Regions from separate parts of the Streptomyces sp. NPDC001787 genome, predicted to be linked through region 1. Evidence: riboswitches for the same ligand, from Rfam matches in the RefSeq annotation. Region 1 holds a riboswitch; each other region holds the start of a gene.

Region 1 (7,399 bases):
CTTCGATGGTCTGCGACACCCGGTCGACGTCACGGTCGGTCGGCCCGCGTCCGCTCGCCACCAGACAGACCCGCTTCGCCCCGCCGGCCACGCCGGCCGCCGCGGCCTTCGAGGCCTCGTCCGGCTTGAGCCAGGTGTACTTGAGGATCTCGGCCTTCGATCCCAGTCGCTGGGAGCAGTAGGAGCAGTCCTCGGGGCAGAGACCGGACTTCAGGTTGACCAGGTAGTTGAGCTTCACGCGCCGCCCGAACCACTGACGGCGCACCTTTCCGGCCGCGGCCACCACGTCGAGCAGCTCGTCGTCGGAGGTCGCCAGCACGGCGAGCGCTTCTTCGCGGGTCGGCAGTTCGCGCCGCAGCCCCTTGTCCACCAGCGTGTTCAGCAGCAGGTCCATGGCGATGATCCTGGCCTACGGCACGGTCTTCAGCCAAGGAGGAACCAGACAGGAGAGGAGGGTGAGGGTGTGTGTATTGCCACACCATGACCTGCTGCGCCCCCGGCTAGGGTCTGTGAGCTGCCTACAAAAGGGACCGGCTCATGTCCTTCGCCCCGTTCGACTGGATCAATGACGAGGCCCGCCGCCGCGCGGCGGCCGGACTCGTCCGGACGCTCCGCCCGCGCCCCGCCGGACCGGAACTCCTCGACCTCGCGAGCAACGACTATCTGGGCCTCACCCGGCACCCCGAAGTCACGGGGGCCGCCGCCGCGGCGGCGCACCACTGGGGTGCCGGTGCCACCGGTTCACGGCTGGTCACCGGTTCCACCGAGCTGCACGCCGAACTCGAACACGAACTGGCGCGTTTCTGCGGCTTCGAGGCGGCCCTCGTGCTCTCCTCCGGTTACGCCGCCAACCTGGCGGCCCTCACCGCTCTGTCCGCCCGGGGCTCACTGATCGTCTCCGACGCGGGCAACCACGCCTCGATCGTGGACGGTTGCCGGCTCTCCCGGGCCGAGACCGCCGTCGTCCCGCACGCGGACCCCGAGGCGGTGGGCAAGGCGCTGCACGCGCACGGCGGTCGGGCGCTCGCCGTGACCGACTCGGTCTTCTCGGTCGACGGCGACGCGGCCCCGCTGCCCGCGCTGGCCGAGGCATGCCGGGCCGAGGGCGCCGCACTGCTGGTCGACGACGCGCACGGTCTGGGGGTGCTCGGGGACGGGGGGCGCGGCGCGCTCGCCGCCGCCGGACTCGCGGGCGGCGAGGGCATCGTGGCCACACTCACCCTCTCCAAGTCCCTGGGCAGCCAGGGCGGCGCGGTCCTCGGCCCGGCCCGCGTCATCGATCATCTGGTCAACACGGCCCGGACGTTCATCTTCGACACCGGACTGGCCCCCGCCGCGGCGGGCGGCGCCCTGGGCGCGCTGCGGCTGCTGCGCCGTGAACCGCGGCGCGCGGACCGGGCCCGCGAGGTCGCCCTCACCCTGTACGAACGGCTGACCTCGGCCGGGCTGACCGCCGTCCGGCCCGACGCCGCCGTGGTTTCCCTGCGCGCGCCCTCCGCGGACGCGGCCGTGCGCTGGGCGGCCGACTGCCGCGCGGCCGGGATCGTGGTGGGGTGCTTCCGTCCGCCGTCGGTGCCGGACGGAATCTCCCGCCTGCGGCTGACCGCGCGGGCCGACCTGACCCGGGAGCAGATCGCGGACGCGGTGGCCACCGTCGTACGCACCGCTCCCGGGACCCGGACCGCTCCGGTCAGCTGACCGGCCGGTCGTGCAGCCCTGTCACGAACGAGGTCCACGCCGTCGCGGAGATCCGCAGCGGGATCCGGTCCAGGTCCTTGGAGTCCCGTACGGCGAGGTGTTCGCCGTCGAGCGGCGCGGTCTCCACACAGTTGTTCATTCCGGTGCTGCGGCTGCTGCGGCGCCACCGTAACGCGGGCTGTGCGAGGCGGTCGGACATGATGCTCCCTCGGGCAGTCGGAAGGTGCGCGGGGAGCACGGCCGGTCAGCCGGAGTCCCCCTGGCCGCCGCGGCTGATCGCGGCGATGAGATCCAACGAACGCTCCGGCGACAGCGCGTGAGCCTGCAAGGTGCGGAAGGCCGAGCTGTACGCCTCAAGGTCTTCTTTCCGCTCCAGATAGAGGCTACTCGTCAAGTGGTCAAGAACGACCACATCCAGATCAGAAATGTTCGGAAAGGAGAAAATTACGAAAGGGCCGGTCAGGCCGATGTACCCCCCGACCGTGAACGGCAGTAACTGAATTTGCACGTGGGGCAGTTGACCCACCTTGGTCAGATGGCACAACTGGTCCCTCATCACCTCGGGGCCGCCCACCTCGCGCCGCAGTACGGCCTCGTCGAGTACGGCCGTCAGTCGCAGCGGCGGGTTCGCCCGCAGGACGCCCTGCCGGGTCAGCCGTACCTCCACCAGGGAATCCAGCTGTCCGGCCGGCAGGCCGTCCAATGAGGACCGGGTCACCGCGCGGGCGTAGTCGGCGGTCTGGAGAAGTCCCGGCACCACCGAGGTCTCCAGCGTCCGCGCGGTCCTCGCCTGGGACTCCAGGCTGATGAAGTCGCGGTACTGGGGAGGGATCAGCCCGCGGTACGCGTGCCACCAGCCTGTTCCGCCGCCGCCCGCCGAACCCGCGAGCACCTCCAGCAGCGCGCGCAACTGGGCGTCGCGCACGCCGTACGCGTCCAGCAGCCGGGTCACGTCGGCGGGGCTGACACCACTGGCACCCGTCTCGATACGGCTCACCTTCGACTGGTGCCAGCCGAGCAGCCGCGCCGCGTCCCGGCTCGTCAGCCCGGACGCGTGGCGCAGGCCGCGTAACTCCTCTCCGAGCTTGCGTCGGCGTACCACGGGACCGTGCAGCATGCCGGCCTCCTTCCGCTGTGCAGGGAGAGCCGGGCCCGCACGGGGACCGGCCCGCAGAGAGGTCAGTGTGCCGCGCGTTCGAGCGCCGCCGGGGCAGAGTTCACCGCTTTGAGCGACAGATATATGCATATCTTGGCCGATCGTCGTTACAGAGGGCAGCATCAGTGGCAATCTGGCGCGAAGCACAATCCCGGCCGATCGCGGGTCGGCCGGGGCGGGAAAGGGACGGCGTCGCCATGGCAGATCATCAAGAAGCAACCGTCACCCTGCCGAGTGATCCGGTCTCGGTCTCCTCGGCCCGCAGGTATGTCGCCCGGATACTGGCCGAATGGGGGCTGGCCGACGACACCGAGATCGCCGACACCATCCGGCTGATCGTTTCGGAGCTTGCCACCAACGCCGTACAGCACACGTTCGGGCTGTCCCCCACCTTCACCGTGGACCTCCGGCTGGACCGGGAGGAGGAGCTGCGGCTCGGTGTGACGGACAGTCACCCCCGCTGGCCCCAGCGGCTGCCGGCCGCCGTCCAGCAGGACAACGGACGCGGCATGGTGATCATCCGGGCCCTGGCCAAGGAGTACGGGGGACAGCTCACCGTCACTCCCACCCCCGAGGGAGGCAAGACGGTCTGGATCGCCCTGCCCTGGACGGTTCCGGGTCAGGTCTGACGGGGGAGCGGGCGCGCCGGGGTCCACCGCTCGCGGGCACGGCCCCGGCGTCCGGGCAGGGCCCCGGCGTCCCGGTCGGTCCTACCTCGGCGCCGCGCCCCGTCCGAATCCGCTGCGCATCAGTGCCAGCAGGGTCGACGCGGCGGAGGTCGCCCGGTCGCCCCGGTGCACGACGGAGATCGTCCGGCGGAAGGCCGCCGGATCCAGCCGCCGCACGGCCAGCGGGGTCGGGGACATCGCGGCGACCATCTCCGGAACCACGGCCACCCCGAGCCCGGCGCTGACCAGCGCGCACACCAGGGCGTAGCCGGGGGACTCGCACACCACGGCCGGGGTGGCGCCGGCCTCGGCCAGGGCGCGCTCCACCCCGCGCCGGGGCGGATGCGTGGGCGCGCTGCTGATCAGCGGCCGTCCCGCCAGCTCGGCGACCGGCAGCCGGCCCGTCCCCTCGGCGAGCCGGTGGCCGACCGCGGTGACGAGGACCAGTTCCTCGACCAGCAGAGGCTCGACGACGACGCCCATGGGCGGGGGACTCGCGGACGCGGGTTCGTACGCATGGGTCAGGGCGAGATCGACCTCGCCGGCAGCCACGGCGGTGACTCCCCCGGGCGGCTCGTAGTCGGTCACGGCGAGCTCCACATCCGGATGTGCGCGCCGGAACGCGCTCAGGACCGGCGGCAGCAGATGGATTCCGGCCGTGGTGAACGTGCCGACCCGCAGCCGGCCTCCGGAGAGCCCGGCCAGCCGGGCCAGCTCGTGCCGCGCCTGGTCCAGCTCGTCCAGGACTCTTCTGGCCCGGCCCGCCAGCAGCTCACCGGCCGCCGTCAGCCGTGCCCCGCGATGATGACGGACCAGGAGCGCCGCACCGGCCTCGCGCTCCAGCTTGGCCAGCTGCTGGGAGAGCGCGGGCGCGGTGTAGCCCAGACGCGCCGCCGCACGCGTGATCGATCCGGCCTCGGCGACCGCCACCAGCGCCGCCAGCCGTGTCGGGTCGTACATTAAGCGTTCCTTTTGGCAGACCCAGAAGATTGCAAGTACACGCTAAAGGCTCTTCCGGTCCAGGGTGTAACCATGGACGCACAACTGCTCGCCTTCACGGGAGTCGCCGCGGGGATGGTCGCGCTGCCCGGCGCCGATTTCACCGTCGTCGTACGCAACGCACTCGCCTCGCGCAGTTCCGGGGTCGCCACCGCGCTGGGCGTCGCCGGGGGACTGCTGGTGCACACCGCGCTGGCCGTGGCGGGCCTGGCCGCAGTGCTGGTGACCCTGCCCGTACTGTTCCGCACCGTCCAGCTCCTGGGCGGCGCGTATGTGCTCTGGCTCGGCATCGGCGCCCTGTCGGCGTTGAGACGGCGGCCCGCCGAGCCGGACCGGCCGGCGCAACCGGAGGCCGGTCCCGCGCGGAAGGAGCTGGGACGCTCCCTGCGACAGGGCTTTCTGACCAACGCGCTGAACCCCAAGGCGCCGGTGCTCTTTCTCAGCCTGCTGCCCCAGTTCGTGCCCGAGGGGCAGCCGCCGCTGCCCAGGACCCTGCTGCTCGCGGCCGTCGTCGTGGCGCTGGCGCTCGTCTGGTTCCCGGCCGTGGCCCTGCTGGTGGACCGGCTGGGGCGGTGGCTGCGCCGGCCGCGCACCGCCCGTGCGATCGAGGGCGGCAGCGGCGCGGCGCTCACCGCACTGGGACTCGTGCTGGTGACCGGACCGCTGCTGCGCTGAAGCGGGTCCGGCCGTAGGTCAGCGGACCCGTCCGTACCACACGCTGTTCGACCAGATCTTCTCCAGCCGGACCACCGCCCCGGTCTTCGGGGAGTGCCAGATCTTCCCCTTGCCCGCGTAGATGCCCACGTGGTAGACGCTGCGGCCGGAGTGGAAGAAGACCAGATCGCCCTTCTTCCGCTTCGACTTCGAGATGTGGTGGGTCTTGTTGTACTGCTGCTGGGCCGTGCGCGGGAGTTTCTTGCCGGCCTTCTTGAAGGAGTAGAGAGTCAGCCCCGAGCAGTCGAACCGGCGCGGACCGGATGCTCCGTACTTGTAGGGCGATCCCTTCTTCGACGCGGCGATCGTGAGCGCCTTCGTCGAGTGCGTGGCGGCCTCGGCCTCGTTGACCAGCCCCGGCGCCAGCATGGCGGAGCCGACGGCCAAGGTGAGGACCGAGGCCGTACCGGCCCGGGTGAGCAGAGACGGGACATGTACCTGCGCAGTCATGCGCAACCCTTCGTCAGCCGCCTGTGAAGGATGACCTGTCGGGTTCGGGCTGGCGAAGTTGCCCGGCCGCACTTGGCGGCTTCACCCCGAGGGGCGACCGGTTGCCCGGCCGACCCGTTGTGCTCGGGTCCTCCACTCCTGCCGATCCACTTCTGTCGACCAGTCATCCGGGCAGCGGCAGGACTCGGCGTCCGCCCGGACCGCCCCGCCGCGGTGGCGGGGGCTTGTCGTCCCAGGGATCTTGACTCACGGAGTGCCGGATTTCCGAGCTGAAACAGCGATTTGTGAGAGTCGTCACGACTGATCCGTTCGGGTGGACGAGCCCGATTTCCGCCCTCGGCCGGGCTGCGCGACCAGTCTCGTACCAGCGACGGAACGTCAGATTCCGAGTACTGTCCACGCGCTGAGCGCAAGTTGGGCTGTCCCTCGCGAGGGGGACCGCCTACGCCGAACGAGGGAGGAAATCTGATCTCCTTGCCGGGCGTGTCGCGGGGCGGGCGCGGAGAGGTGCGGCGGGGCGCGGAAGGGCGCATGAGGTGTGGCGGGGCGAGGCTTGGTGAGGCGTGGCCAGGCCGGACCGGGCGTGGCGAAGTCCCGGCTCCCCGTGAGCGGGAGCCGGGAGCCGGTGGCGGATGAGGTGCCGGGTACGGAGCCGGAGCCGGTGCCGGGAGAGCGGACGGGCGGAATCCCCGGCCCGGTGGCGGGCCTGGGACGGGGTCAGCCCACCGGTGGCGGGGGCATGGTGACCCGGCCGGCGCGGCGTTCCCCGTCGAGCAGGCGCATGGCCCGCGCCAGCGTCGACGCGTGGATCTGCGCCTCACCCCGTTCGTGCATCAGCGCCAGGGCGTCGCGCAGCGCCGTAGCCCGGGAGGCCAGGGCCTGTGCGGCCCGGAGCGCGCCATAGGTGTCACTGCCGCGGGCCGGGTTGATCCGGCCCAGTTGGTCGAGAACTTCCAGGTAACGGTCGATGAACTCCCCCTCGGCGCGGGTCAGCGCGGGGAGCGGCGGATACTCCGGTGGAAGCATGGTCGGTTCACCTCGGGGGGTGCGGCGGCCGGGACGGGCCGCGGTTCTCCATGACGTGGTCCACGAGCCCGTACGCCAGGGCGGCCCGGGCGTCGAGGATGGTGTCGCGCTCGATGTCGGCGGTGATCCGCTCCGTGGACCGGCCCGTGTGGCGGGCCAGCATGGCCGCGAGCATCTCGCGCACCCGCATCAGCTCGCGTGCTTCGATTTCGAGATCGGACGGCTGGCCCCGGACCGGTTCGTCAAGCGTCGGCTGCCGGATGACTACCCGGGCGCCGGGCAGGGCATGTCGGCGGCCCGGTGCGCCCGCCGCCAGCAGCACGGCGGCGCTGGAGAAAGCCTGGCCGAGGCAGAACGTCTCCACGTCGCACGCCAGGTACTGCATGGTGTCGTAGATCGCGGCCATGGCGTTGAACTCGCCGCCGGGGGAGTTGATGTAGAGCGAGATGGGCCGGTCCGGTTCGGCGTGCTCCAGATACATGAACTGCGCGATCAGGTCGGTGGCCGCGGTGTCGTCGACCGGGGTGCCGAGAAAGACGATCCGCTCGGACAGCAGCTTGGAGTAGGGGTCCAGGGTCCGGGTCCCGGTCGCGGTGCGCTCGGTGAACTCCGGCAGGACGTAACGGGCGGCAGGTCGGATCATGGCGATGCCTCTCCTGGGATCTGCGCGGTTTTTCTCGGTGGGTCG
Region 2 (7,399 bases), on a different contig from region 1:
TCCCGTGCCTCCGACGCGTCGTCCCCTGCGTCCGACGCGCCCCGTGCTCCGGGGGCGGCCGACGACGTGAGTGCGTCCGGCGACGTGAGTGCCGCGGGCGGCGCCAGCGCCACGGACGTCGTGAGTGCCGCGGACGACGTCAGCGCCGCCGACGACGCGGCTGCCCGGCGTGCGGCCTCCTTCGAGCGGCAGCGCAGGCTCCGTCAGGAGCCGCGCTTCCCCGGCGGGCCCGCCGCCGATCCGGCCGGTTCCCACCACGAACGCCGTATCCGCAGCTTCCAGCCGCGCCGCAGCCGGGTCACCACCGGTCAGGAGGAGGCCCTCCAGCGGCTGTGGCCGAAGTGGGGCCTGGACATCGACGGGCTGCGCGTCCTGGACACGGCCGAGCTGTTCGACGGACTGCCGGTCGTCCTGGAGATCGGCTTCGGCATGGGCGAGGCCACGGCGCAGATGGCGGCCGACGACCCGGGCACCGGGATTCTCGCCGTCGATGTGCACACCCCCGGCCAGGGCAATCTGCTCGGGCTCGCGGACCGGGCCGGCCTGTCCAACGTACGGGTGGCCAACGGTGACGCGGTCATCCTGCTGCGCGAGATGCTGAAGCCGGACTCGCTCGACGGGCTCCGGGTGTACTTCCCCGACCCGTGGCCCAAGGCGCGGCACCACAAGCGGCGGCTGATCCAGCCGGAGTTCCTGGACCTGGTGGCCCAGCGGCTCAGGCCGGGCGCCGTGGTCCACTGCGCGACGGACTGGGAGCCGTACGCGGAGCAGATGCTGGACGTCCTCACCGCGCACCCCCTCTTCGAGAACACCCGGGCGGACGGCGGATACGCCCCGCGGCCCGCGTTCCGCCCGCTGACCCGCTTCGAGGGGCAGGGGCTGGACAAGGGGCACGTCGTCCACGACCTGCTGTTCGCCCGCGTCTGAAGCGTCGGCGCCGCCGTGAGCGGCCGGGCGGCCGGACCACGAACCGGCGGCCGGACCACGAACCGGTGGCCGGGCCACGAGCCTGCGGCCGACCACGAACCGGCGGCCTGACCGTCGGCAGCCGGGCGGTGACCGGTGCGAACCGGCCGTGTGCCCCGGCGCGGATGGTCAGGTGTCAGTCCCGGTCGTTAGGGTCATGGGGTGTCCGACGGGTCCGTGCAGCACCAGCAGCCGCAGCCGGCCGTCCCGGTTCTTGAGGAGCGACGGCTCGGCGAGATCCTGGGCGCCGTTCCGGAGCGTGGCCAGTGGCGCTACCGGCCGCGCCGCGTCGGCATGGTGTGGCGGAGCAAGGCATTCCGCGCCGGTGCGGTGATCGTCGCGCTCGCGCTGTGCGGGCTGGTGATCCTGTCCCTGGTCCGTGAGCAGACCGGCTCGGAGGGATTCCTCGTCGGGCTGGGGCTGGCCGTGCTGCCCGTGCCGCTGCTGATGGCGGCCTTCCGCTGGCTGGACCGGGTCGAGCCGGGCCCCTGGCGCAACCTCCTGTTCTCCTTCGCCTGGGGTGCGTGTGCCGCCGCGCTCGTCGCGATCATCGCCAATTCGTTCGCGACGCGCTGGATCGCCACGGCCACCGCCGACCCGGCGGGCGCCGACACCCTCGGCGCCACCGTGATCGCCCCGATCGTCGAGGAGAGCGCCAAGGCCGCCGCCGTACTGCTGATCTTCCTGTTCCGGCGGCGCGAGTTCAGCGGCATCGTCGACGGCATCGTGGTCGCCGGATTCACCGCGACCGGCTTCGCCTTCACCGAGAACATCCTCTATCTGGGCAACGCCTTCGGCGAGGACCAGCAGCTGGGGGTGACGGGGCTCGGCTCGATGACCGCCGGGACGTTCTTCGTCCGGATCGTGATGTCCCCGTTCGCGCATCCCCTGTTCACCGTGCTCACCGGCATCGGCTTCGGCTTCGCCGCCGTGGGCGCGCGCCGCCACCGGGTCCGCCGGATCCTGCTGCCGGCGCTGGGCCTGCTCCTCGCGATGGGGATGCACGCCCTGTGGAACGGCTCCTCCGCCTTCGGCCCGTACGGCTTCTACGCGGTGTACGGGATCTTCATGGTCCCGGCGTTCGGGCTGGTGACCTGGCTGGCCGTCTTCATGCGCCGGCGCGAGCTGCGTACGCTCTCCGCCGAGCTGCCCGCGTACGCGGCGGCGGGCTGGCTGACCCCGGCCGAACCGCTCGCGCTCTCCTCGATGCGGGCACGCGGCATGGCCCGTGATCTGGCCCGCCACTGGCACGGCCACCCCGACCGGGCCCGCGGCCGGGCGGCGGCGCGGGCGGTCGCCGAGTACGAGTCCTTCGCGACGTCCCTGGCCGGGCTGCGCCGCAGGGCCCGCCTGGACTCGGCGGGCCCGGACTTCGCCGGGCGGGAGCGGGAGCTGCTGCACCACCTGTGGCAGCGCCGGGAGATCGCCGGTCCGGCTCTGACGTACGCGGCCCACGCCACCGGCCGACCGCACACGCACCCCCGCCGCCCGGTCGCGCCGTACGGCGGGCAGTTCCCGCAGCAGCAGTACCCGCACGCGTACGCATCTCCGGGCCCGTATCCAGGGCCGGGGCCGTATCCAGGGCCGGGGCCGGGGCCGGGGCCGTACCCGTACCCGGGGCCAGGACCGTACGCGGCGCCGGCTCCGCAGCCGTACGGGCACGCGGGACCGCCGTACGCGGGTCAGTTCCCGCCCCAGCAGTACAGGCCCGCACAGCAGGCGATCCCGCCCCAGCAGTACGACGGCACCAACCCGTATCTGCGTCCCCCGCAGTAGCCGGGCCGCCCCGCGCCCGGCCCGGTCGGCGGGACCGGCCCGCGTGCCGGACCGGTCCCGCCGTGGATCAGGCCGACGCCTCGGTGAGCGCGGCGATTTCCTGGTCCGTCAGGTGCAGGCCGGCCACCGCGACCAGCGCGGGCAGCTGCTCGACCGTGCGGGCGGAGGCGATCGGTGCGGCGACGGTCGGCCGCGCGGCCAGCCAGGCCAGGGCGACCGTGGCGATCTCGGCCTCGCGCTCCCGCGCGATCGTGTCGAGCGCCGCCAGCACCTTGCGGCCCTGCTCCGACTCCAGGTGCCGGCCCGCGCCCTCGGCCCGCGGGCTGTCGACCGACGTACCCGGACGGTACTTTCCGGTGAGGAAGCCCGAGGCCAGCGCGAAGTACGGGACGGCGGCGAGACCGCCGCGGGCCGCGGTGTCCTGGAGGGCACCCTCGTAGGTGTCGCGGGAGACCAGGTTGTAGTGCGGCTGGAGGGCGACATAACGGGCCAGGCCCTCGCGCTCGGAGAAGTCCAGGGACGCCTGGAGCCGCTCCGGGCTGATGTTGGAGGCGGCGATCTCGCGCACCTTGCCGTCCTTCACCAACTGGTCGAGGGCGGTGATGATCTCCTCGACCGGGACGGTCTCGTCATCGAAGTGCGTGTAGTACAGGTCGATGTGGTCGGTACCGAGCCGGCGCAGCGATTCCTCGGCGGCGGACTTGATGGTGGTGGCGGAGAGCCCCTTGTACGCGGGGTGGGCGCCGACCTTGGTGGCGACGACGATGTCGGACCGGTTGGCACGCGAGGCGAGCCACTTGCCGATGACAGTCTCCGACTCGCCGCCCTCGTTGCCGGGGACCCAGGCGGAGTAGGAGTCGGCGGTGTCGATGAAGTTGCCGCCCGCCGCGGCGTACGCGTCCAGCACAGCGAAGGACTGTGCCTCGTCCGCCGTCCAGCCGAAGACATTGCCGCCGAGGGCGAGGGGGAAGACCTGAAGGCCGGAGGAACCGAGCGGGCGCAGAGAAGTCACAGAAGTCATAGAGGGTTCAACGAGAGCACCCGGGGGCGCTATTCCATGACAACGGACCGGCAGCCCTGACGTCGGGGGGTGTGCGTCAGGGCTGCCGGGGTTCGGGGGCGCCCGGTGAGGGCGCGGGGGGAGCGCGGTGCGGGTGCGGGGGCCCGGAGCCTGCCGGGTGACCTCCGCCCGGAGATCACCCAACGGGTTCTCAGACCGTGAGCCCCTTGCTGCGCAGCCAGCTCATCGGGTCGATGGCGGAGCCACCCGGGGTGTGGACCTCCAGGTGGAGGTGGGCGCCGGTGACGTTGCCGGTGGCACCGACACGGCCGATGGTGTCGCCCGTGCTGACCTTCTGACCGGCCGACACGTTCATCGAGGACTGGTGGCAGTACCAGATCTCCGTGCCGTCATCGAGCACCAGGACCGTGCGGTAGCCGTACGCGCCGGAATATCCGGCGGACTTCACGGTGCCGCTGTGCACGGCCTTGACCGGGGTGCCGCTCTGCGCCGCGAAGTCGAGGCCGGTGTGGTGGCCGGAGGACCACATCGTCCCGGACTGACCGTAGGTCGAGGTGATGCTGTACGAGGACGTCGGCAGCGCGTAGCTGGCGGCGAGCTTGGCGAGGCGCTCGGCCTCCGCCTTCTTCTTCGCCGCTTCCTCCGCCTTCTTCTTCTCGGCGGCGGCCTTGGCCTCGGCCTTGTCCTGCTGCTTCTTGGCCTCGGCGGCGGCCTTCTCGGCTGCCGCCCTCTCCTCGGCGGCCTTGGCCTCGGCGTCGGCGCTGGCCTGCTGCTGCTCGGCCTGCTGGAGGATGCGGGCGCGCAGTGCCTCGCCCGGGTCGGTCGTGCCCTGCTCCGCCTCGGCGTCGGTGATGCCCGCGGAGGTGAGCGGTGCGGTCGCGACCGGCTTCTTGTCCTCGTCGTCGGACAGGAAGGAGCCCACACCGGGAAGGGACTTGGCGTCGGGGAGACTGGCCGCGAGGGAATCGGGAAGAGATATGGAGACCGGCGGCTTGCTCTGCGCGGTGGCCATGCCGCCCGCTCCGACGGCCGCGATGACACCGACGCCGAGGACGGTGGAGCTACGGGCGAGTCCCCGCTGCTTGGCTACGCGGTGCCTGCCGCGCACGGGCCGGATGGACTCCTCGGTGGGATTCCATTCCTCCCAGGTCCTGTCCGCGTCACCGAAGTTGCCGGTGGCGAAGGGTGACGGGGCCTCGGGGGCAGGCTTGTTGGACGCCACGTGGGCGCACTCCTTTCCTTCCTTCTCGCCTACCGGGTTAGCTGACGGGTTCGGAGCAGGAAGGTCTCCTACGGGCCCCTCCGTCTCTGACGAGACACAGGTGTCCGATTCACCCCATGTAGGTGGTTCCCCGGTTCCCTTGCGGGATTCGGCGCTCGCGCACGGTGCCGCCTCTTGCGACGACTGGGACGACCGCGCTGCGTTATCGAACGTTAATAGACGGACGGGTCCTATTCCAAGCTCTTCCGAGTGATCGTTCGCGACTTCGGCCTGGACTTACAGGACGCAACCGTCCCGAATCGGACGAGCAGAGCACGATTCGATCACTAGTTGATTTCTGACGTCGCATCAAACGTTATGCGGAGCGGTGTCCTTCGATTACGGACGGTGGTATCGCCCGGCAACCGGAGCGCCCGCACGTCCACATGTCACGCCCGTCCGTCCGCATGTCACGCCGGCGCCTCGCGCCCGCACGTCCCGCTCATTCATCGCCCCGGCCCACGATCCTCACGGTCGTCCGGCGCTCCGGCTGTCCCTCAGCGGGCCTTCCCACCGCGAGAAGTGCCATGTCGTCAGTGGACCGGCCGCCGGTGTGCAGCCGGACATCGTCGGTGAGCGCGGAGAGCAGTTCCTCGGGCCCGGGAAAGATCCGGCCCCGCAGCCTGGCCGCCGGGTCGTAGAAGGCCCCGGAGGCGTCCCGCGCCTCGGAGAGGCCGTCCGTGAACAGCAGCAGGGTCGCCCCGGGCGGCAGTCCCCACTCGTCGGCCCGGTCCGGCCACGCACCCAGGTTCATCCCGAGCGGCAGCGCGGGCACGGTCGGCGACAGCACCTCCAGCGCTCCGTCCGCGTGCAGCAGGATCGGTTCGGGGTGCCCCCGGTTGACGATGCGCAAGGAGAGGGAACCGGGCGGGATCTCGACGAGCACCGCCGTGATGAACCCTTCCATCGCGTCGAGCCCGCCGCGCCGGGTCCCTTCCCGTGCCAGCGCCCGTTCCAGCCGCTGGGCGACCCCCTCCAGCGAACGCTCCTGCTCGGCGGCCTCCCGGAACGCCCCGATGATCACCGCCACCGCCTCGACCGCGTCGAGCCCCTTGCCCCGTACGTCCCCGAGCACCAGGCGTACGCCGTGCGGGGTGTCCGCCACGGCGAACAGGTCACCGCCGACGAACTCGTCCGCCTGGGCCGCCTCGTACCGTGCGGCGACATGCAGTCCGCCGATCCGGTCGTCCGGGGTCGGCAGCACGGCCCGCATGGCGGTCTCCGCGATGAAGCGCGCCGACGCCAGCTGCTCGTTGCCGCGCCGCACGACACCGTTGATGACGAGCGCGAGCACCGAGGCCGTGAGCACGGTGATCAGTTCGGTGACCGGAGCGGCCCGGGTCAGCGTCCCCGCGTACAGGTGCAGTGCGAAGACGGCCAGCACCGAGGCCACGCCGGTCCGCACGGTGCTGGCCAGGCTGAAGAACGGGGCGGCCATCAGGGGTGCCGCCACGAACAGCGGTACGGCGGTGAAGGTCGGCGGGGTCCCGACGTCGAAGAGCAGCCCGCCGCCGATCATCAGGGCGGGCAGCGCGCGTACGAACCGGCGGGCACCGACGCCCCCGGCCGGCCCCCGGTCACCGCGGCGGACCGGGAAACCGAAGGAGGAGACCCCGCGCACCGGGAAGGCCGAACGCCAACGGCTCCGGGCACGGGGCAGCCCGGCAGGTCTCCCGCGCCGCCTGTCCCGCTTCCCCACCTGTGCACTCCTGCCCGGTCCGTCCACGGCTGCGGACGGTACCGCGCCCCGTCCAGGCTTGCCGGAGCCGCGCCGTGCGGCGACTCCTCATCGGCCAAAGGGGGGAGCGTGCGGGGCCGGGGCCTCCGGAGGTCAGTCGGAGAGCCGGTGTTCCGCGTAGATCGTCAGCGCATCCCGTACGAAGGCGGCGGTGCCGTCCCCGTACCGATCGTAGTTCTTCGCGAACCGCGGATCGGCGGCATACATCTCGGCCAGCCCCGTCACATACGTCCTGCTCGGCGCTTCCGCGTCCGCCAGCCAGGCACAGTGCCGCCGCGCGATGTCCTGCACCGCCCCGCTGTCCGCGCCGAGGCCGTCCTCCCTGGCCCGCCCGTAGTCCCGGGCGATGGACTCGTGCACCGCCAGGTGCGCCCTCTGCCCCGCCGCGCCCAGCGAGCGCCACCACCGGTCGCCGCGCTCGTACGCGTCACGGCCCCAGCGCTCGGTCACCTCCTGCTCGTGGACGGTGTGATCGAAGCCGTCGAGCACTTCTTCCGCCATGAGTTCCCTCCCCTCCTCCGTCTTGTGGAGAGTGGTCCGCACCGACGCGATCTGCCGCCCGATGCGCTCCTGTTCCCGCTCCAGCAGCCGCAGATGCGTCCGCAGAGCCACGGCCGTGTCCCGCTGCCCCTCCAGC
Region 3 (7,399 bases), on a different contig from region 1:
CTGCACGTCCCAGTCGGTGAAGGAGCCGGTACCCCGGACGTTGCCGGTGCCGTCCAGCTCGGTGCGCTCGGTACGCAGACCGGCCACGCGGCCGTCCTCGCCCAGGATCTCGACCGGCGACTCGAAGAAGTGCAGGAACAGCTTGTGCGGCCGGTCACCGACGTCGCGTATCGCCCAGTTCTCCAGCGTGGAGGCGACCATGTTGGCCTGCTTGTTGCCCCGCCGGGTCTCGATGGACCCCGCGTCGTAGTCGATGTCCTCGGGGTTGACGATGACCTCGATGTTGGGCGAGTGGTCGAGCTCCCGCAGCTCCATGGGGCTGAACTTGGCCTGGGCGGGGCCGCGCCGCCCGAAGACGTGCACCTCCAGCGCCTTGTTGGCCTTCAGGCCCTCGTACACATTGGCCGGGATCTCCGTCGGCAGCAGCTCGTCGGCCGTCTTGGCGAGTACGCGCGCCACGTCCAGGGCCACGTTGCCGACCCCCAGCACGGCGACCTTCTCCGCCGTCAGCGGCCAGGTGCGCGGTACCTCGGGGTGCCCGTCGTACCAGGAGACGAAGTCGGCCGCTCCGTGGGAGCCGTCCAGATCCGCGCCGGGGATGTCGAGCGCGCGGTCGGCGTCGGCGCCGGTGGAGAAGATCACGGCGTCGTAGAAGGACCGCAGATCGTCCAGGCCGATGTCGTGGGGGTAGTCGACATTGCCGAAGAGCCGCAGCTGCGGCTTGTCCAGCACCTGGTGCAGCGCCTTGACGATGCCCTTGATCCGGGGGTGGTCCGGGGCCACGCCGTAGCGGATCAGACCGAAGGGGGCGGGCATGCGCTCGAACAGGTCGATCGACACACCCGGGTCCTGTGCGGCTTCGGATTTCAGCAGCGCGTCCGCTGCGTAGATCCCGGCGGGACCGGCTCCGACGATGGCGACGCGGACGGGGCGTGTCATGGCGTGTTGTTCCTTAGGGCGGACGAACGCGGGCAGGGTGCGGCGAGCAGCGGAGGTAAGGGTTGGCTTACCAGTCTCCAACGCACACGTTAAGCCCTGTCGCGTCCGGACGTCGGGCCGGGGTCCCGCGGAGCTTCCGGCCGGCCCGCCCCGAGGGCTCGAAATGGGCGATTTGAGCGATTGACCGGAATTGATCCCTCTCTTCATAAAAGATCATTCAGGCCGTTTGCCGGTTTCGCGCCTCGCGCAAATCGCCCTTATCGGACTCAGTGGTGAGCGTCACGTTCCGGGCCCCGGACGCTGTCACGCGCCGCCCGGTTCCCTTCTGTGCCGGGGAATCTGACTTCGTGTCGTGGGATTGCCGACAGGGGTTTCCGTCAATTGATCTTGCGAGGTAAATGCGATTCGGAATTCAGGGCTTGTTCCGATCAAGATTTCTCGCCTACGGTCACCGTCAATCCGGATGGAACGCCTAATCCTGCCGCCGTCCGGCAATCGAACCTACTCACGTACGGCAGGAGCGGGGGACCCAGGTAAGACGCCGGTCCGGTATCCGGACCGGCTGGGGTGAAGTCGCATTCACATGCGGCCAGGCAGCTCCAGCCTGAACCCGACAGCTCACCTCGCAGGCGGCGGAGAGGAATTCACCATGCCCGAAACGGGCAAGCACCGTCGTTCCACGTCCGCCCGTCTGACCCGCGGTTTCATCGCCGTGGGCACCGGCGGAGCCGCTCTCGTGCTCCCGCTGGCCGGTGCGAGCTTCGCCTCCGCGGCACCCGCGGCACCCGCGCAGCACTCCATCGCCGCCGAAAAGGCGGCGGCGCCGACTGCCGTATCCGTCAAGGAAATTGCCGCGCAGCAGTCGGGTGCCACGACCCATTCCGTGGTCGAGGGCGATTCGCTTTCCAAGATCGCCCGCAGCTATTCTCTCGGTGGTGGCTGGCAGAAGCTGTACGACGACAACCGAAAGGCCGTCGGTGACAATCCCGACCTGATTCACCCCGGCCTCAAGCTGTCGATCGGATCCAAGGCTCCGGCACAGCCCGGGTCCACCGTCTCCTCGTCCGACCGGAGCGAGGGGGGCGACCGCGCCGACCGCTCGCAGCGCACGAGCGCGCAGCCGGCCGCCAACGGCTCCGCCGCCGACGTGGCCACCGGTACGGTCACCGAGGCCGCCGCCGGTGCCGGCACCACCGCCGTGGCGGCCGAGCAGCCCACGGCGTACACGAACGACCTCGACGGCTGGATCAAGGAGTCGCTGGCCGTCATGGCCGAGCACGGGATCCCCGGCAGCTACGAGGGCATCCACCGCAACGTCATGCGCGAGTCCTCGGGCAACCCGCTGGTCGTCAACAACTGGGACTCGAACGCCGCCGCCGGAACCCCGTCCAAGGGTCTCCTCCAGGTCATCGACCCGACCTTCCAGGCCTACCACGTGCCCGGTACGTCGATGGACAGCCTCGACCCGGTCGCCAACATCACGGCCGCGTGCAACTACGCCGCCGACAAGTACGGCTCGATCGACAATGTGTTCGGGGCGTACTGACACCCGGCAGCCGCGGGAGTGAGTGGCAGGCCGGCGGGCGGTGCGGGGTCGCAGGACTCCGTGCCGCCCGCCGGCCTGTGCCGGTACGGCCTTGGGCCGGACTGCAAGTTACCCGTGAGTGTGTAGTGACTTACCACGCGTTCGACAGTAGAACCTGTTTCACTCTGTCGAGAGTGAGGGATGTCACATGAGTGACACTACCATGCAGAATGCGGGATCCAAGGGCGTCTCGCGTCGAAGATTCCTTGCAGGAACAGGTTCTCTTCTTGGGGCCGTGACCCTGGCGGGTCACCCGGCCTCGGCCAGGGCGGAGACCGGGGTGGCGACCGCCGGGATCGATCCCGGGGCCCATGTCCCGGCCCTGGTGATCGGCACCGGATACGGCGGCTGCGTCGCCGCGCTGCGACTCGCCGAGGCGGGCGTGGATGTCCATATGGTCGAGATGGGCATGGCCTGGGACACCCCCGGGCCGGACGGCAGGATCTTCGCCAACACGACCAGCCCGGACCGCCGTTCCTACTGGCTGCGGACCAAGACCAAACAGCCGCTCAGCAACTTCCTGGGCTTCCCGATCGACCGGAACATCCCGCGCTACACCGGGATCCTGGACGCCGAGGAGTTCGGCGGCATCACGGTCTACCAGGGCCGCGGCGTCGGCGGCGGCTCGCTGGTCAACGGGGGGATGGCCGTCACCCCCCGGCGCGAGAACTTCGGCGCCATCCTCCCCACGGTCGACGCCGACGAGATGTACGGCACCTACTACCCGCGCGCCAACGCCGGGCTCGGGGTCGGCACCATCGACCCGGCGTGGTTCGAATCCGCCGACTGCTACCAGTACGCCAGGGTCGGCCGCAAGCACGCCGAGCGTTCCGGCTTCCCGTTCCTCTTCGTGCCCGCCGTGTACGACTGGGACTACATGAAGCAGGAGGCGGCGGGCACCGTCCCGAAGTCCGCGCTGGCCGGCGAGATCCTCTACGGCAACAACTACGGCAAGAAGTCGCTGCAGAAGACCTACCTGGAGCGGATCCGAGCCACCGGCAGGGTCTCCGTCTCACCGCTGCACAAGGTCACCTCGGTCGCCCCCGCCGCCTCCGGCGGCTACACGGTCGTCATCGACCAGCTCAACACCACGGGGGACACCACCGCCACCAAGTCCGTGACCGCGGACCGGGTGTTCTTCGCCGCGGGCAGCGTCGGCACCAGCAAGCTGCTCGTCATGCTCAGGACCACCGGCGCCCTGCCCCGCCTGAACAGCGAGGTCGGCAAGGGGTGGGGCGACAACGGCAACGTCATGTGCGGCCGGGCCAACCACATGTGGGACCCGACCGGCAAGCTCCAGGCGTCCATTCCCACGGGCGGCATCGACAACTGGGCCGCGGGCGGAGCGTTCGCCGAGGTCGCGCCGCTGCCCACCGGGATCGAGACGTACGCCTCGTTCTATCTCTCGATCACCAAGAACCCGAACCGCGCCGAGTTCGTCTGGAACGCGGCGACGGGCAAGGTCGACCTGAACTGGCAGACCGCGTGGAAGCAGCCCTCCATCGACGCCGCCAGGACCATCTTCGACAAGATCAACAGAAAGGAGGGCACGATCTACCGGACCGACCTCTTCGGCACCTACAAGATCTGGGGCGATCACCTCACCTACCACCCGCTCGGCGGCGCCGTACTGGGCAAGGCCACCGACAACCACGGCCGCCTGCACGGCTACCAGGGCCTGTACGTCATCGACGGAGCCCTGATCCCCGGAAACACCAGCGTCAACCCGTTCGTCACCATCACCGCGCTGGCCGAGCGGAACATCGAAGAGATCATCGCCACCGACCTGTGAGTCAGTGACCGGGCAGCACACACACCGTGTCGAGGCCCAGGACGTGGTTGAGCCGGCCGAACACCAGCCAGGAGCCGATGCTCATCGTCAGCTCCACGATCTCCAGCTGGCTGTAGGCCGCGCTCATCCGCGTCCAGAACTCCTCGTCGAGACCGTGGTGGTCCAGGGAGTACCGCTCGGCGTACTCCGCGGCCAGCCGGGTCCGGACGTCGAACGCGTCGGTGGTGCGCCAGGCGGCCACCGCGTCGGCGAACGAGTCCTCGACCGTCTCCCCGTCCCGCTCGGTGCGCCAGTCCAGGCAGAACGCGCACCCGTTGATCTGGGCGATCCGCAGCCGCGCGGCTTCGAACTCGCGCAGCCCCAGGGTCGTGTGGTCGTACACCGACATCGAGAAGCCCGCGGCGGCGACGCCGATCCCGGGGACCATCTCCCCCCACACGTAGGCGATCGCGTCCTTGCCTTCGGGAATGTCGATGTTCATCGCTGTCTCCTTCCGAGCTTGCCGGCTGCGGGCCGCAGCGGGACGTCGAGTGCGTCGTACAGTCCGGGTTCCGCGTCCACGAGCCAGTCGACGGCGCCCACGAGCCTGCCCGCCGCGGTGGCGTTCCCGCCCGCCGAACGATTCTCCCCCTCGTCGGTGGCCTCGATCGTGACCTCGATGCGCGGGCGTCCCTCGATGACCACCCGGTGCGCGCCGTCACCGTCGGGAGGCGCCGGCCAGTGCGGTGCGCAGGACGGGTGGATGCGCGTGACGTGTTCGATGACGATGCGGGGCTCACCGCCGACGATGCCCTGCACCTCGAACCGCACCGCGCCCTGCGTGCCCGCCCCGAACTCACCCATCGTCCTGGTGGTCACCGAGGTCTCCAGCGGACACCGGTCCACCGTCTCGCGGATACCGTCGAGCTCGACGCCCAGTGCCCTGGCCATCAGCCGTATCTGTCCGCCCCACACCATGGTCGGGACCGTCGGGGCGAGCATCAGCGGCTCGTGGTCCATCGGCAGGCCCATACCGACCAGGTTCCGGACCGAGTCCTCCTGGTCGTAGGTGGAGTAGTCGAAGATCTCCTGGCAGCGGATCACCTCCACGCTGGAGCCGAGGCCACTGATCAGCAGCGGAAGCACATCGTTGCCCCAGCCCGGGTCCACGCCGGAGACGAACAGCGATCCGCCGCCCTCCGCGATGGCGGCCAGCACCGGATCCCGCAGCTCCGGCGGGGCGTTCAGCTGGTCGTACAGCGCGTACAGCGAGGGGGTGACGACCACGGCCCCCGCCCGGATCGCCCGGCAGATGTCGGCGAGCGCCCCGTCGGGCCGGATGTCGCCCGACCCCGCGTACACCACCGCCTGCGGACGGCCGGCCAGCACACCCTCGACATCATCGGTCGCGGCGACCCCCAGGGCGCTCTGGAGCCCGCCCAGCCGGCCCGCGTCCAGACCCACCTTGCCGGGGCTGTGGACGAGTACGGCGGTGAGCGCGAGCCCCGGATGTGCCGCCACGGCGCGGATCGCCGCGCGGCCGACGTTTCCCGTTCCCCAGACAACCGTGGAAATCATGCGCGGAGGGTAGCGGGAGGACCTCGCACTTCATAGAGCCACGACGGGAAAACGCGGGGCGGTGCCGCAACCCCGGGACGGGGGCGCGGGTTCACGCGATGGCGGTACCCCGCACCAGGAGCAGGGACAGGTCCACCGCCGCCACCGCCACCGTCCCCGCGAAGGCGGCCTTGCGCCAGAACCGCCCCAGCGCGAGCCCGGCGACCGCGGTCGGGAGCACCAGGGCGAGCGCGCACGCGCCCCATGGATCCGGCGGCCCCGCGGGTCCCAGGACCAGCACCGCCGTCGCCGCAGCCAGGGGGACCGGCAGCAGCAGCCGGGTGCCCGTGGCACCCAGCCGGTGCGGCAGACCGCGGATCGCGGCCTTCCCGTCCTCCTCGATGTCCGGGAGCGTGTCGCCCAGATGGGCCGCCGTCCCGAGCAGCGCACCGGCCGTCACCACCCACCACGCCGGCCAGGGCCGGCCCGGCAGGCTCAGGGCGACCACGGCGGGCAGGGCACCGAATCCGGCGACGTACGGAAGCCAGGACAGCGCCGTCGCCTTGAGCCGCAGGTTGTACAGCCACGCCGCGCCGACCGCCGCCAGATGCACCGCACCGGCCGCCGGACCGCAGGCCAGCGACAGCGGCACGCACAGGGCGAGGGCGGCGAACGCCGCGGCCCACACCTCGCCCCGGCGCACCGCTCCGGCGGCCACGGGCTTGCCCCGGCGTCCCGCCGCGGCGTCCCGCCCGGCGTCGTGGGCGTCGTTGCACCAGCCGACCGAGAGCTGACCGGCCAGGACGGCCGCGCAGACCAGGAGGCAGCGCGCGCCGCCGAGACCGGAACCGGCGGCCAGCGCGGCAGTCAGCACGGTCACCGCGAGGACCGGTCCGGGATGGCCGGCCAGGACCAGTGCCAGGGCACGCCCCGCCACGCGGCGCGGCGGCGGGGCGGCCGTCCGGGCGACCGCCACCGCCGTCGCCGGTCCGTCCGGGGTGTCCATCGGGTGAGCGTACGTACCCGGGTCGGCCCAACACGACAGCCGCACGGGTCGTTTGCGGCGATTCGTCCATTCATGTGGGCAGGATGGGGTCATGACGCCGTCGAAGCAGGAGTCGGGATGAGCCGGATCACCGCTGTCCACGGAGCCCTGCCACCGCACCGCCACACCCAGCGCGAGATCACCGACATGGTGGCCGGCACCTGCCTGCCGCCGGGCGCCGGGCGCCGCGTACTCGACCGGCTCCACGAGAACGCGCAGGTCCGCAATCGCCACACGGTGCTGCCGCTGGAGAGCTATCGCGCACTGGACGGCTTCGGCGCCGCGAACGACGTGTTCATCGGCGCGGCCGTCCGCCTCGGTGCCGAGGCGGTACGCGGCGCGCTGCGCACGGCGTGCCTGCGGCCCACCGATGTGGATCTGCTGATGTTCACCTCCGTCACCGGAGTGGCCGCCCCGTCGGTGGACGCCCGCCTCGTGGGACGCCTCGGGCTGCGGCCCGATGTGAAGCGGCTGCCGGTCTTCGGCCTGGGCTGTGTCGCCG
Region 4 (7,399 bases), on a different contig from region 1:
GACTGCCCCGGCGGCGGCGTCGATCGAGGCCCGCACGACGGTGTCCACGCCGCGCGGCGCCATGGCCTGGACGACGGGCTGGAGTTCGGCGGGCCCGCCGAGCAGGTCGGTCATCTCGCCGTACGCCCGCCGCAGCGCGCTCTCGCCCGCGAGGTCCAGGCGGACGCCTCCGAGATCGGCACGATGGCGCAGATGGGGAGCGGTCGTCTTCAGCGCCACGGGGTAGCCGAGCCGGGCCGCGGCGGCGACGGCGGAGTCCGCGTCGCGGGCCGGAAGCGTCGGCCGGACGGTGATGCCGTAGCGGCCGAGCAGTTCGCGGGCCTCGTCATGGGTGAGCGGCCGGCCGCGCGGGTCGGGGTCGGGGCCGAGCAGTGTGCCGATCAGTGCGGCGGCGCCGGGTTCGTCGATGGTGTCGTCGAGGAACTCGGGCACCTTTCCGGGTACGGCGGCCTGGCGCCGCCACTGCGCGTACTTCACGGCTTCGGCGAGCGCGCGTACGGCTCGTTCCGCGGCGGGGTAGGCGGGGATGCGGCCGGTCCGGGGGCGGCCGGGAGCCGAGCCCGAGGCGGGCACGGGGGCCGCGGCGGAGGGGGCGGGGGCCGTGGAGGGCGTGGGGGCCGCCGAACGCGGTGCCGCCGTGGCGCCGGGGGTGCGCGGTGCGGCGCCGGGGCCGGCCGTGGCGCCGGGAGCGGTCTGCGTGCCGGGGGCGGGCGGGCCGTTCACGGGGCGCGCGGTGCCGCCGCCGGAGGCCGTCGCCCCGGTGCGCGGCCGGGTCACCGTGCCGGTGGCGGCGGCCAGGGCCTCGGCCAGCCCGCCGATCTCCACATGCACCACGGCCACCGGCTTGGCGGGGCCGTCGGCCGCGGCCCGGTGCAGGGCCGCGGCCAGGACCTCGCCGTCGCCCGTCTCGGCCTCGCCGTTCTCCCCGACCCAGGGGATCGCGGTCACGATCACCGCGTCGCACGCCCCGTCGGCGAGCGCCTCGGCCAGCGCCTCCCGGAAGTCCTGCGGGCCCGCCGCCGTGGTGAGGTCCCGGGGCGGGCGCGGGCGCAGCCCCTCGGCGAGGCAGGCGTCGTACGTGAGCAGGCCGAGGGACTCGGAGTTCCCGAGGATCGCGACCCGGGGGCCGGCCGGGAGCGGCTGGTCGGCCAGGAGCAGGCCCGCGTCGACCATCTCCGTCACCGTGTCGACCCGGATGACGCCCGCCTGCCGCATCAGCGCGGAGACCGTGGCGTCGGGGATGCGGCTGACCGGCACGGCGTGGCCGGGCGGTGTGGAGCCGCTGTGCCGGGCGCCCTTCACGACGACGACGGGTTTCACGGCCGCGGTCCGCCGGGCGAGCCGGGTGAACTTGCGGGGGTTGCCGATGGATTCGAGGTAGAGCAGGGCGACATCGGTGTCCTGGTCCTCGTACCAGTACTGGAGGAAGTCGTTGCCGGAGACGTCGGCCCGGTTCCCCGCGGAGATGAAGGTGGAGAGCCCCGCGCCGCGCCGGTGGAGGCCGGAGAGCAGGGCGATCCCGATGGCTCCGGACTGCGTGAACAGGCCGATGCGGCCGGGGGCGGGCGACTCGGGGGCGAGGGAGGCGTTCAGCCGGACGGCCTCGGCGGTGTTGATGACGCCGAACGCGTTCGGGCCGATGATGCGCATGCCGTACGAGCGGGCCTGCCGGACCAGTTCGCGCTGGAGCTCACGGCCCTCGGCGCCCAGTTCGGCGTATCCGGCGGAGAGCACGACGAGCCCCTGGACGCCCCTCTCGCCGCAGTCGGCCACCGCCTCGGGCACCCGGTGGGCGGGGACGGCGATGACGGCCAGGTCGACCCGCTCGCCGATCTCGCCGACGGAACGGTGCGCGGGGACGCCGTCCAGCGTCGTCAGGCTGTCGTCGAAGGCCTTGTTGACCGCGTAGGCGCGCCCGGTGAAGCCGGAGCGGAGGAGATTGCGCAGGACGGTGCGGCCCACCCCGCCGGGGGTGCGGCCGGTGCCGATGACGGCGACGGAGCCGGGGGCCAGCAGCCGCTGCACCGAGCGCGACTCGGCCCGCTGTTCACGGCCGCGCTGGACGGCGAGGGACTCGGCGGTGGGTTCGAGGTCGAGGGTGAGGTGGACGGAGCCGTCCTCGAAGCTGCGCTGCTGGGTGTACCCGGCGTCCCGGAACACCTTGATCATTTTGTTGTTGGCGGGAAGCACCTCGGCGGCGAAGCGGCGGATGCCCCGCTCGCGGGCGACCGCGGCGATGTGTTCGAGGAGCGCCGAGGCCACCCCGCGGCCCTGGTGGGCGTCCTGGACGAGGAAGGCGACCTCGGCCTCGTCGGCGGGAGCGGAGGCGGGCCGCCCCTGCTCGTTGATCCGGTCGTAGCGGACGGTCGCGATGAACTCACCGCCGATCGTGACGGCGAGGCCCACCCGGTCGACGTAGTCGTGATGGGTGAAGCGGTGCACGTCCCTGTCGGAGAGACGCGGGTACGGGGCGAAGAAGCGGTAGTACTTCGACTCGTCGGAGACCTGCTCGTAGAAGCTGACCAGCCGCTCGGCGTCGTCGGTGGTGATGGGCCTGATGCGCGCGGTGCCACCGTCGCGGAGCACCACGTCCGCTTCCCAGTGGTCGGGGTACACGTGATGCGGACTCTGCTCCGGCTTCGGGTGCATGGCCAAAGCCTACGGCCGGCACACCGGTCGCGGAGGGGGCGGGGCCGGGGCAGTCTGGGGAGGCCGACCGGTGGCGCGGCCGGAACGGAGGTCGGGCACAGCACCGCGCACTGCATGAGAGACTGGTCTAGACAACCATTGATTCGTGAAGGGCAGAACCATGGCTGAGCGCCGCGTAAACGTCGGTTGGGCCGAGGGCCTGCACGCCCGCCCCGCTTCCATCTTCGTCCGTGCCGCCACGGCTTCCGGCATCCCGGTGACGATCGCCAAGGCCGACGGCAACCCGGTGAACGCCGCCTCCATGCTCGCCGTGCTCGGCCTGGGCGCGCAGGGCGGCGAGGAGATCGTGCTCGCTTCCGACGCGGACGACGCGGAGGCCGCCCTGGACCGTCTGGCGAAGCTGGTCGCCGAGGGTCTTGAGGAGCTGCCCGAGACGGTCTGATTCCCGCACGGATCAGACCGGGGTTTCTTCCCCGACCGAGCCGCGGTATCCCGACGGGGAACCGCGGCTCTTTCATTCCCATCGGCAAGCGATTACCGCACGGCATGACTCCCCGACCTGATTCGGGCAACGGAAACAAAGCCCTGCGGAATTACTTCGCTTTGTATACGGCGTAATTGTTAATTCCGGGCACTCGCGATGTTTACGCCGTGTTGCGGATCGCTCACCCGGTCCCGGCCCGGAGCGCCGGCTCCCCGGCGGGCGGTGCGGCGCGGCCGGTGCGCGGAGATGGCCCGCTCGGCGTGCTGGGCGGCCAGCGCCCTGGCCCGTTCGGCGTCGCCGCGCGCCACGGCGTCCACGATGGCGCCGTGTTCGGCCCAGGAGTCGGCGGGGCGGACGGGCCGCTCGACCGCGTACATCCAGGCGGTCTTGTGGCGCAGCTGGGTGAGAAGGGCGATGAGGCCGGGGCTGCCGGAGGCCTGCGCGAGGGTCTCGTGGAACCAGCCGCCCAGGGGGCGCAGATCCTCGCCCTCGCCCCTGCGGGCCCGCTCCTGGCCCAGCCTGACCAGGCCGCGCAGCACCTTGAGATGGGCCTCGGTGCGCCGCTGGGCGGCACGTGCGGCCCCCAGGGGCTCCAGGAGCATCCGGAGCTCCAGCAGGTCGGCGGCCTCCTGTTCGGTGGGCTCGGCCACACACGCGCCGGCGTGCCGGCGGGTGACGACGAAACCTTCGGACTCCAGGGTGCGCAGCGCCTCGCGGACCGGGACCCGGGAGACTCCGTAGCGCCGCGCGAGCACCTCCTCGGTGAGGCGGCTGCCGCGCTCGAAGACACCGGAGACGATGTCGTCACGGATTGCCGTGCATACCGAATGCGCGGGAATGCGCATGTCCGAACCTCCGCCATATTCCCCGCGAAGAACGCGGCCGGCCGACGCCTGTTCCGTGACTCTATGACAATCGGCCGGAATTTCCGATGGCGCAGGGAAATCCGGGGGATATCTTTCGGTCACCGGGCACCTCGGCGGAGGGTCCGGTGACCCCGCGGCTCCGGCGGCTCCCACGGCTCCGGTCCGGGAAACGCGGAAGGCCCCGGCGGAGCCGGGGCCTTCCGCGGGGTGCGGAGACGGTCAGACGTCGAGGCCGTGGGCGCGCAGGTAGGCGACCGGGTCCATGTCGGAGCCGTACTCGGGCGTGGTACGCGCCTCGAAGTGCAGGTGCGGGCCTGTGGAGTTGCCGGTGGAGCCGGAGAGGCCGATCCGCTGGCCGGAGGTGACGCTCTGGCCGACGGAGACGCCGATCGAGGAGAGGTGGCCGTACTGGGTGTACGTGCCGTCCGTCATCCGGAGCACGATGTTGTTGCCGTACGCGCCGCCCCAGCCGGCCTCGACGACCGTACCGGCGCCGACGGCGACGACGGAGGAGCCGGAGGCCGCGTGGAAGTCCACGCCGGAGTGGCTGCCGGAGGACCAGAGCGAACCGCTGGACTGGTAGCCGGTGCTGATGTACGAGCCGGCGACCGGGAGGTGGAAGGAGTTCAGCCGGGCGCGTTCGGCGGCGCGGGCGGCGCGCGCCCTGTCCTCGCGGGCTTCCTCGGCGCGGGCCTCGGCCTTGCGTTCGGCCTCCGCCTTCGCCCTGGCCTTGGCGGCGGCCTTGGCCTCGGCTTCCGCGAGGGCCCTGGCCTTCGCCTCGGCGGCGACCTCGGCCTGGTGCTCCTGGACCTTCGCCTGGGCGTCGATCTGCTGGGCGAGCGTGGCGTCGATCGCGATGACCGCGGTCAGGCCGGTGTCGCCGACGGGGCGGGCCTCGGAGTCCGCGGCGAGGGCCGGGGAGGCCATACCGCCGATGACGCCGGTGGTGGCCAGAGCCGCGACGCCGGCGACCTGGGCGCGCTTGCGCGTCAGGCGGCTCGGGGCACGGTGCTTCCCGGTGGCACGGGTGAACGCCATGGAGGGGCTGATCCTTTCCTTCCTTCTCGCCTACCGGGTTAGCTGACGGGTTCGGAGCAGGAAGGTCTCCTACGGACACCTGGGCCTCGTACGGGGCACGGGCGTCCGATTCACCCCAGGGACTTCGTGGGTCCCCGGCTCCCCAGGCTCGCGCCTGACGGGGACTCGGCGATGGCTGCCCGGCGCCGCGGGCGCGGCATACGGATGACGGACAGCGGAGCCGACGCTAAGCGGCACAACTTTCCCGCACCAAACGGACAGCGGGTTTTGTCGCTCATCCCACAGGACAGAAGGGCAATTTCCCTGACAAAGGGAATTAAGGGGGCAAAAGGGAAGACCCCGGCGCGACGAGTCGCACCGGGGTCCCCTGTGCCCCGGTATGCGACAGCGGGAGCATCGAGCGCCCGCTGACCGCGTACCCGGAGAGTCAGCCGCTGACGACCGAGACCTCACCGATGCCGAGGGCCTTCACGGGCTCCTCGATCTGCGCCGCGTCCCCCACCAGGATCGTCACCAGGCGGTCCACCGGGAACGCGTTGACCACGGCGGCGGTCGCCTCCACCGTGCCCGTCTCGGCGAGACGGGCGTAGAGGTGGGCCTGGAAGTCGTCCGGGAGGTGCTGCTCGACCTGGTCGGCCAGGGTGCCCGCGACCGACGCCGCGGTCTCGAACTTCAGCGGCGCGACCCCCACGAGGTTCTGCACGGCCGTCTCGCGCTCGGCATCCGTCAGCCCGTCGGCCGCCAGGGTCCGCAGCACCGTCCAGAGGTCCGCCAGCGCCGGTCCGGTGGACTCGGTGTCCACCGAGCCGCTGATCGCCAGCATCGCGGCGCCCGCCGGCCCGGAGGCCGAGCCCGGAGCCGTCGAGCGCAGGACCTGGCCGAAGGCGCGGACACCGTAGGTGTAGCCCTTCTCCTCACGCAGCACCCGGTCCAGCCGGGAGGTGAGGGTGCCGCCCAGGCAGTAGGTGCCGAGCACCTGGGCCGGCCAGACGCTGTCGTGCCGGTCGGCGCCGATCCGGCCGATGAGCAGCTGTGTCTGCACCGCGCCGGGACGGTCCACGATGACGACACGGCCGGTGTCGTCTGCGGTGATCGGCGGCACCGGACGGGACTGGCCGGCGTTTCCGGACCAGTCGCCGAGGGTGTCGGCGAGCAGCGCGTCCACGTCGACCCCGGTGAGATCGCCGACGATCACGGCCGTCGCGGTGGACGGGCGGACATGGGCGTCGTAGAAGCCGCGCACGGCCGCCGCGTCGATCCGCCGCACCGTCTCCTCGGTGCCCAGGCGTGGGCGTGACATGCGCGCGGTCGCCGGGAACAGCTCCTTGGAGAGCTGCTTGGCGGCGCGCCGCGCGGGGTTGGCCTGCTCGTGCGGGATCTCGTCGAGCCGGTTGCCGACGAGGCGCTCGATCTCGCTCTCGGCGAAGGCCGGGGCCCGCAGCGCTTCGGCGACCAGGCCCAGCGCCTTGGCCAGCCGGGAGGCGGGAACCTCCAGGGAGACCCGGACGCCGGGGTGGTCGGCGTGCGCGTCGAGCGTGGCACCGCAGCGCTCCAGCTCGGCGGCGAACTCCTCGGCGCTGCGCTTGTCCGTGCCCTCGGACAGTGCCCGGGACATGATCGTGGCCACGCCGTCGAGCCCCTCGGGCTCGGCGTCCAGCGGGGCGTCCAGGAAGATCTCCACGGCGACGACCTGCTGGCCGGGGCGGTGGCAGCGCAGCACGGTCAGCCCGTTGGGCAGGGAACCGCGCTCGGGGGCGGGAAACGCCCAGGGCCGGGCCACGCCGGGGGCGGGCTGCGGGTGGTACTCCATGGCTACTCCAGTCGCGGCGGCGTCGCTCACTTGTCCGCCCCCTCGGGCGCGTCGGTGCCTTCGGTGTCGTCGTCGGCCTCGTCGGCCGCCGGCTCCAGCGGCTCGTAGACCAGCACCGCCCGGTTGTCGGGGCGCAGCGCCGCCTCGGCGGCCGCCCGGACCTCCTCGGCGGTGACGTCCAGCACCCGCTGCACGGCGGTCAGGGCGAGCTGCGGGTCGCCGAACAGGACGGCGTACCGGCACAGTTCATCGGCGCGGCCGGCGACCGTACCGAGCCGGTCCAGCCACTCGCGCTCCAACTGGGCCTGGGCCCGTTCCATTTCCTCGGGCGTGGGGCCCTCGGCGGCGAACCGCGCCAGCTCCTCGTCCACCGCCGCCTCGATCTGCGGCACCTCGACGCCGCCGGACGTCTTGACGTCCAGCCAGCCCAGCGAGGGCGCTCCGGAGAGCCTCAGCAGCCCGAATCCGGCGGCCACGGCCGTACGGTCGCGGCGGACCAGACGGTTGTGCAGCCGGGACGACTCACCGCCGCCCAGCACGGTCAGCGCCAGA

The links. Region 1 has a riboswitch for cyclic di-AMP ahead of ABT170_RS24810 (C40 family peptidase). Riboswitches for the same ligand answer to the same signal wherever they lie in the genome.
Region 2: linked by a shared signal. The riboswitch ahead of ABT170_RS32655 (M23 family metallopeptidase) and the one ahead of ABT170_RS24810 (C40 family peptidase) in region 1 are both predicted to bind cyclic di-AMP.
Region 3: linked by a shared signal. The riboswitch ahead of ABT170_RS18620 (transglycosylase SLT domain-containing protein) and the one ahead of ABT170_RS24810 (C40 family peptidase) in region 1 are both predicted to bind cyclic di-AMP.
Region 4: linked by a shared signal. The riboswitch ahead of ABT170_RS22360 (M23 family metallopeptidase) and the one ahead of ABT170_RS24810 (C40 family peptidase) in region 1 are both predicted to bind cyclic di-AMP.

The regions. Positions count from the first base shown of each region.
Region 1 covers NZ_JBEOZE010000019.1:121,694-129,092, reverse strand. Annotated here, with positions in the region: gene bioB (biotin synthase BioB) at 1-394, opposite strand, end outside; gene ABT170_RS24840 (aminotransferase class I/II-fold pyridoxal phosphate-dependent enzyme) at 538-1,698, shown strand; gene ABT170_RS24835 (DUF397 domain-containing protein) at 1,691-1,897, opposite strand; gene ABT170_RS24830 (helix-turn-helix domain-containing protein) at 1,943-2,815, opposite strand; gene ABT170_RS24825 (ATP-binding protein) at 3,052-3,483, shown strand; gene ABT170_RS24820 (LysR family transcriptional regulator) at 3,565-4,482, opposite strand; gene ABT170_RS24815 (LysE family translocator) at 4,555-5,196, shown strand; gene ABT170_RS24810 (C40 family peptidase) at 5,215-5,685, opposite strand; cyclic di-AMP (ydaO/yuaA leader) riboswitch at 5,689-5,853, opposite strand; gene ABT170_RS24805 (hypothetical protein) at 6,403-6,711, opposite strand; gene ABT170_RS24800 (ATP-dependent Clp protease proteolytic subunit) at 6,719-7,354, opposite strand.
Region 2 covers NZ_JBEOZE010000032.1:68,936-76,334, reverse strand. Annotated here, with positions in the region: gene trmB (tRNA (guanosine(46)-N7)-methyltransferase TrmB) at 1-927, shown strand, start outside; gene ABT170_RS32665 (PrsW family intramembrane metalloprotease) at 1,129-2,742, shown strand; gene ABT170_RS32660 (aldo/keto reductase) at 2,810-3,754, opposite strand; gene ABT170_RS32655 (M23 family metallopeptidase) at 3,954-4,985, opposite strand; cyclic di-AMP (ydaO/yuaA leader) riboswitch at 4,997-5,149, opposite strand; gene ABT170_RS32650 (PP2C family protein-serine/threonine phosphatase) at 5,467-6,723, opposite strand; gene ABT170_RS32645 (MerR family transcriptional regulator) at 6,856-7,399, opposite strand, start outside.
Region 3 covers NZ_JBEOZE010000012.1:79,767-87,165, forward strand. Annotated here, with positions in the region: gene ABT170_RS18615 (FAD-dependent oxidoreductase) at 1-939, opposite strand, end outside; cyclic di-AMP (ydaO/yuaA leader) riboswitch at 1,428-1,586, shown strand; gene ABT170_RS18620 (transglycosylase SLT domain-containing protein) at 1,589-2,485, shown strand; gene ABT170_RS18625 (GMC oxidoreductase) at 2,673-4,316, shown strand; gene ABT170_RS18630 (carboxymuconolactone decarboxylase family protein) at 4,318-4,797, opposite strand; gene ABT170_RS18635 (NAD(P)H-dependent amine dehydrogenase family protein) at 4,794-5,873, opposite strand; gene ABT170_RS18640 (UbiA family prenyltransferase) at 5,965-6,858, opposite strand; gene ABT170_RS18645 (type III polyketide synthase) at 6,976-7,399, shown strand, end outside.
Region 4 covers NZ_JBEOZE010000016.1:83,085-90,483, forward strand. Annotated here, with positions in the region: gene ABT170_RS22345 (bifunctional acetate--CoA ligase family protein/GNAT family N-acetyltransferase) at 1-2,649, opposite strand, end outside; gene ABT170_RS22350 (HPr family phosphocarrier protein) at 2,810-3,091, shown strand; gene ABT170_RS22355 (GntR family transcriptional regulator) at 3,271-3,978, opposite strand; gene ABT170_RS22360 (M23 family metallopeptidase) at 4,219-5,037, opposite strand; cyclic di-AMP (ydaO/yuaA leader) riboswitch at 5,051-5,218, opposite strand; gene ABT170_RS22365 (M16 family metallopeptidase) at 5,465-6,847, opposite strand; gene ABT170_RS22370 (M16 family metallopeptidase) at 6,874-7,399, opposite strand, start outside.